Linked DNA regions of Rhizobium sp. SSA_523. The protein of the gene in region 1 interacts with the protein of each later gene in a pairwise test. Links are inferred from orthologs where the notes say so. Each region holds a gene or a part of one and is shown on either strand. Other genes may lie near its edges. The genes, in order: hflK and ftsH.

Region 1 (3,155 bases):
ATAAGGCGGAATGAAGACAGGGGAAGTTACCTTTTCGTGAGTCCCCAGAAGATCGTGGTGGCTCCAATGAAAAGGGGCGGCTTTCGCCACCCCTTGCCAATCCTTGACGCTTGTCTGCGCACAGCCTCAGGGCCGCGTGCCGCCAGCCGGTGCCGCTGGCGTTCCGGGGACAGCCGGAGCCGCCGGTGCCGCAGGCGGAGTGGCACCTGGGGCTACGGGCGCAGTGCCCTGCGCCGGCGCGGCGGCGCCACCGTCCTGACCTTCAACCTGACCCGGAACCTCGGCCGGAAGCGGGCCTGGCGCTGCAGAGCTTTGGTTGAAGAAGCGGAAGAACTGCGAGTCCGGGCTCAGCACCATGGTCGTGCCGGTATCCGACAATGCCCCGACATAGGCGCGCATGGACCGATAGAACTCGAAGAAGTCCGGATCGCGGGAGAAGGCTTCGCCGAAGATGCGGTTGCGTTCGGCATCGCCCTCACCGCGGAGAATTTCCGAATCCCGCTGCGCTTCGGAGACAAGCTCCACCACCTGGCGATCGGCAATGGCGCGACGCCTCTGGCCCTGCTCGTTACCGCGGGCGCGGATCAGCTCGGCTTCGGCAAGACGTTCGGCCTTCATGCGCTGATAGGTCTGCTGCGAGACTTCCCGCGTCAGGTCGGTCCGGCGGATACGCACGTCGCGAACGCTCAGACCGAGCGATTCGGCAGCGGCCTGCAGATCGTTGCGGACCTCCTGCATCATCGACGAGCGCTCATCCGACAGGGCGGCGCTGAAGTCTCGCAGACCGTAGACCCGGCGGAGCGCCGCGTCGAGACGGGTGCGCAGGCGCGATTCGGCCGATTCGCGATCGCCGGAAACGGTTTCGCGGAAACGACGCGCATCGGTAATGCGGTAGACGACGAAGGCATCGACCTCGTAGAAGGCGCCGCCACGGACCTGAACGCGGATATTGTCCAGATCGAGCCGCAGTGCCCGGTCCTCGACATACTGGACGCGATCGGCATCCATGAAGGCGAAGGGCAGCTTGAAGTAGATGCCGGGCTCGGTCTTGACGTCCTGGATCTGGCCGAAGCGCAGCACGATGGCCTGCTGCTTGGCATTCACAACGAAGACCGAGGAATAGACCAGGAAGAGGATGACGGCGAGGCCGATCAGGATGGCTGGAAGACGATTGGCGTTCACGGCCGGCCTCCCTGATTGACGGCGCCGCCGGCCTGGGGATTGCCCTGGCGGGTGAGCTCGTTGAGCGGCAGATACGGAACGACACCCTGCTTGTCATCCAGGATGATCTTGTTGGAGTTCTTCAGAACCTGCTCCATGGTTTCGAGGAAGATGCGCTCGCGGGTTACGTCGGGTGCTGTCCTGTAGGCATCGTAGATGGACAGGAAGCGCTGGGCCTCACCGGTCGCCTCGTTGACGACGCGATCCTTGTAAGCAGACGCCTCTTCGCGCACCTGGGCCGCCTGGCCGCGTGCCTGACCCAGTTTCTGGTTGGCATACTGGTTGGCCTCTTCGACGAAGCGGTCCTCATCCTGTTCGGCGCGCTGCACTTCTTCGAAGGCATCGGCCACTTCGCGCGGCGGCGCCGCATCCTCGATCGGCACGGCATTGATGGCAACGCCGGATCCGTAGGTGTCCATGGTGCCCTGGATGATATCGCGCACTTCGGTGGAGATCTGCTCGCGGTTGTCGCGGAAGACGTCCTGCGCCGGGCGGCGACCGACGACTTCGCGCATGGCGCTTTCGGCGACCTGCTGCAATGTCGAGTTCGGATTTTCGATATTGAAGAGATAGGAACGCGGATCGGTGACCGTGAACAGCAGCGAGAACTGCACGTTGACGATGTTCTGGTCGCCGGACAGCATCAGACCTTCGCTGGAATTGGCATTGCCACGCGCGCCGATATTGATCTGCTGTTCGGTGACCTTGACGATCTCGACGGTTTCGAACGGCCAGAAATGATAATGAAGGCCCGGTCCGGAAATTTCGTCCTTCGGCTTGCCGAAGCGAAGCTCGACGCCACGCTCATCCGGCTGCACGGTATAGACCGACTGGAAGACGACAAAGGCAGCGATCACGACGAGGATGATGGCGAAGACGCCACCATTGAAACCGCCCGGAACCACACCGCGCAGCCTGTCCTGGCTGCGGCGGATGATATCCTCCAGATCCGGCGGACCTCCGTTGCCACCGCCATTTCCGCCACCGCCACCACGCGGGCGGTTCGGCCCCTGGCCCCATGGCCCCTGATTATTGCCGCCGCCCCCCCAGGGACCGCCGCCATTCTGATTGCTCCAGGGCATCAAAACCTCTTTGTTCGAGTCACTCCCACCCCTCGACGCGCCGCGTCACAAATGCGGCAATCGGGTCATTGCCCCGTTATAGGTATGCGCCGGTTCGCTTTCAACGCGCGAAGACGTGACTTGCGGGTGTTAGGTAACGAATTGTTTCAGTTTGCCGCAGTCCGGCGCCGATAGATGGCGAAACGGGTGGGAAACGTATCGCGTTCGCCGGCCGGGACGGCACTCTCCTCCACCTTCTCGAAAATCGCAGGGTCGATCGCGGGGAAGACCGTGTCGCCATCGGCAATCACGGTCTCCACATGCGTGATGTAAAGCCTGTCGGCCCGATCCATCGCCTGGGCGTAGATCTCGCCGCCGCCGATAACGCAGATCTCGTCCGCACCGGTTGTTTCCGCAATCCCCCTCGCCGTCTCGATTGCTTGCGCGAGCGAGGCAGCCATGCTGCAGCCCTCCACCGCGCGCGAGGGATCACGCGTCACCACCACATGCGGCCGCCCCGGCAGCGGGCGGCCACCGAAGCTTTCCAGCGTCTTGCGGCCGACGATCACCGGCTTGCCGAGCGTCATCTGCTTGAACCGCTTCAGATCCGTCGACAGCTTCCACGGCATGTCACCGTCGCGGCCGATGACGTTGTTTTGCGCCACCGCGGCGATCAGCACGAGGGGAATGGCCGGCCCCGTCATACGGCCACCGGCGCCTTGATGTGCGGATCGGCCTCATAGCCGACGAGATTGAAATCCTCGAAGGTGAAGCCGAAAATATTGCTTACCTGCGGATTGATCTCCATCACCGGCAGGCGTTTCGGCGTGCGCGTCAGAAGCAGTTCGGCCTGCTCGAAATGGTTGGAATAGA
Region 2 (3,225 bases), 510 kb from region 1 along the record:
GACGAGGATCTGCCCCGGCGGATTGCGCAGCTCAGCACCCGCAGCTTTCCGCTTTGTGTGCCGGCCGAGGCGGCGGATGCGGCAGAGCCGGCTGTGGCGATGACGGGAGACGGGATCGCCAAGGGCAGGGGCCAAAGCGTTACGATGCCCGCCGGCGTCGAGATCGAGCCGGTTCTCCTGCCCTTCGAGCGGTTTCTGCCCTCCTTCGATCTGGCGCTCGCGCAAAGGCTTCGATGCCAGTTCGGGCTGCAGGAGGATCTGCCGCCTTTGCCATTCCGGGTGACAGGATGCAAATGACGGAGTTTAGAGCAAATTTGCCTTTCCGGCGCCGATTCCCGTCAAGGATCTTTGGTATAAATCATCATGAGCATCAGCCTTGCCTTGGCAAGGCTTCGCCGCAATCCTATGTTAGAGGACAAGTAAGGCGGCTGCCAGTGAGCGTGCCGTCAGTGTCCGGGGAGTTCGATGAACCCAAACTTTCGTAATTTCGCCCTCTGGGCGATAATCGCCCTCTTGCTGATCGCTCTGTTCAGCATGTTCCAGACGGCGCCGTCGCAATCGAGTTCGCGAGAGGTTCCCTACTCGCAATTCCTGCGCGATGTCGATTCCGGCCGCGTGCGTGACGTCATGGTCACCGGCAACCGGGTGACAGGCACCTATAACGACAGCGGGACGGGCTTCCAGACCTATTCTCCCGTGGTCGATGACAGCCTGATCCAGCGTCTGCAGTCGAAGAATGTGACGATCGCGGCCCGGCCTGAAACCGATGGCTCCTCGGGCTTCCTGAGCTATGTCGGCACGCTTTTGCCCATGCTGCTCATCCTCGGCGTCTGGCTGTTCTTCATGCGGCAGATGCAGGGCGGTTCGCGCGGCGCCATGGGGTTCGGCAAGTCGAAGGCGAAGCTTTTGACGGAAGCGCATGGCCGCGTGACCTTCGACGATGTCGCAGGCGTCGACGAGGCCAAGCAGGATCTCGAGGAGATCGTGGAATTCCTGCGTGATCCGCAGAAGTTCCAGCGGCTCGGCGGCCGCATTCCGCGCGGCGTGCTGCTGGTCGGACCGCCCGGCACGGGTAAGACCCTCCTGGCGCGCTCGGTTGCCGGCGAGGCCAATGTGCCCTTCTTCACCATTTCGGGTTCGGATTTCGTCGAAATGTTCGTCGGCGTCGGTGCCTCCCGCGTACGCGACATGTTCGAGCAGGCGAAGAAGAACGCGCCCTGCATCATCTTCATCGATGAAATCGACGCGGTCGGTCGTCATCGCGGCGCCGGTCTCGGCGGCGGCAATGACGAACGCGAGCAGACCCTCAACCAGCTGCTGGTCGAGATGGATGGTTTCGAGGCCAATGAGGGCATTATCCTGATCGCCGCGACCAACCGTCCCGACGTGCTGGATCCGGCCCTTCTGCGTCCCGGCCGTTTCGACCGCCAGGTGGTCGTGCCCAATCCGGACATTGTCGGCCGCGAGCGCATTCTCAAGGTGCATGCCCGCAACGTGCCGCTGGCACCCAATGTCGATCTCAAGGTTCTGGCCCGCGGCACGCCCGGCTTTTCCGGCGCCGATCTGATGAACCTCGTCAACGAGGCCGCCCTGACGGCGGCGCGGCGCAACAAGCGTCTCGTCACCATGCAGGAATTCGAAGACGCCAAGGACAAGATCATGATGGGCGCCGAGCGGCGCTCCTCGGCCATGACCGAGGCGGAGAAGAAGCTGACCGCTTATCATGAAGCCGGTCATGCCATCACCGCGCTCAACGTGCCTGTCGCCGATCCGCTCCACAAGGCAACCATCATCCCGCGCGGTCGCGCGTTGGGCATGGTCATGCAGCTGCCGGAAGGCGACCGCTATTCCATGAGCTACAAGTGGATGGTCTCGCGTCTGGTGATCATGATGGGCGGCCGCGTGGCCGAAGAATTGACCTTCGGCAAGGAGAACATCACCTCCGGCGCCTCTTCCGATATCGAGCAGGCCACCAAGCTTGCCCGCGCCATGGTCACGCAATGGGGCTTTTCCGACGTGCTCGGCCAGGTTGCCTATGGCGAGAACCAGCAGGAAGTCTTCCTGGGTCACTCGGTGTCGCAGTCCAAGAATGTCTCCGAAGCCACGGCCCAGAAGATCGATACGGAAGTGCGCCGTCTGATAGACGAGGCCTATACCGAGGCGCGTCGCATCCTGACCGACAAGCATGACGATTTCGTCACGCTGGCGGAAGGGCTCCTGGAATACGAGACGCTGTCCGGCGAGGAAATCAAGTCGCTGCTGAAGGGCGAAAAGCCCGCACGCGATGCCGGTGACGACAGCCCGACCGCCCGTGGTTCCGCCGTTCCGAAGGCGGGTCCCAAGCGGGACGAGCCCAAGAGCGATGGCGAGCCGGAAGGCGGGCTGGAACCGCAGCCGCATTGATGTGATCGGCCCTCCGGGCAGCGAGCATCTCCACTTCAAGGCCGCCGGGATCTCTCCGGCGGCCTTTTTGTTTCAGAGAACGCTGAAGTATAAGGCTTCGGTAACGGGATATAATCAATTTTGACGCTAATTTATGTGCCAGCCGAGGTCATCTGTGGCATGAGCGGACATGCTCGCCGCAGACGGCAATGCGCCTCGGCGGCCGATGGACAACAAGACGCGTTGAAGAACACGCGCGGATTTCAAGGAGCTCGTCACGCATGGCACGCCGTTACTTTGGCACTGATGGCATTCGCGGACAATCCAATGTCTTCCCCATGACACCGGATCTCGCCATGCGGGTGGGGATTGCGGTGGGAACCATCTTCCGGCGCGGCAATCACCGGCACCGGGTGGTGATCGGCAAGGATACGCGCCTTTCCGGCTATATGCTGGAAAACGCTCTGGTTGCCGGCTTCACGGCCGCCGGCCTCGATGTCTTCCTGCTGGGTCCCATTCCGACGCCTGCCGTTGCCATGCTGACCCGCTCGCTGCGCGCCGATATCGGCGTCATGATTTCGGCCTCGCACAATCCCTTTGCCGATAACGGCATCAAGCTCTTCGGGCCTGACGGCTACAAGCTGTCGGACGAGCTGGAGCTGGAGATCGAGGACCTGCTCGACAACAAGGATCTCTTTTCGCAATTGGCCAAGCCCAGCGAGATCGGCCGAGCCAAGCGCGTCGACGGCGACATCTATCGCTACATCGAATTCGTCAAGCGCACCCTGCCGCGCGATGTGACTCTGTCCGGCCTCAGGATTGCGATCGATTGCGCCAATGGTG

The links.
Region 2: the proteins of hflK (region 1) and ftsH interact in binary tests that used the Escherichia coli proteins (3 or more experiments, as listed by UniProt). The link is inferred for Rhizobium sp. SSA_523 from one-to-one orthologs.

The regions. Positions count from the first base shown.
Region 1 is NZ_CP129382.1:1,390,585-1,393,739, forward strand. What follows is about bases 242-3,078. They hold hflK (FtsH protease activity modulator HflK), read right to left. Parts: upstream 2,304-3,078; coding sequence 1,179-2,303; downstream 242-1,178. Other genes in these bases: hflC (protease modulator HflC), read right to left, coding at 242-1,182; QTJ18_RS15165 (dihydrofolate reductase), read right to left, coding at 2,450-2,986; QTJ18_RS15170 (thymidylate synthase), read right to left, coding at 2,983-3,078. In the rest of the region: more of hflC, read right to left, coding at 127-241; more of QTJ18_RS15170, read right to left, coding at 3,079-3,155.
Region 2 is NZ_CP129382.1:1,900,029-1,903,253, reverse strand. Bases 28-2,934 are described here. They hold ftsH (ATP-dependent zinc metalloprotease FtsH), read left to right. Parts: upstream 28-465; coding sequence 466-2,403; downstream 2,404-2,934. Other genes in these bases: glmM (phosphoglucosamine mutase), read left to right, coding at 2,664-2,934; tilS (tRNA lysidine(34) synthetase TilS), read left to right, coding at 28-297. In the rest of the region: more of tilS, read left to right, coding at 1-27; more of glmM, read left to right, coding at 2,935-3,225. UniProt on the Escherichia coli protein: Acts as a processive, ATP-dependent zinc metallopeptidase for both cytoplasmic and membrane proteins. Plays a role in the quality control of integral membrane proteins.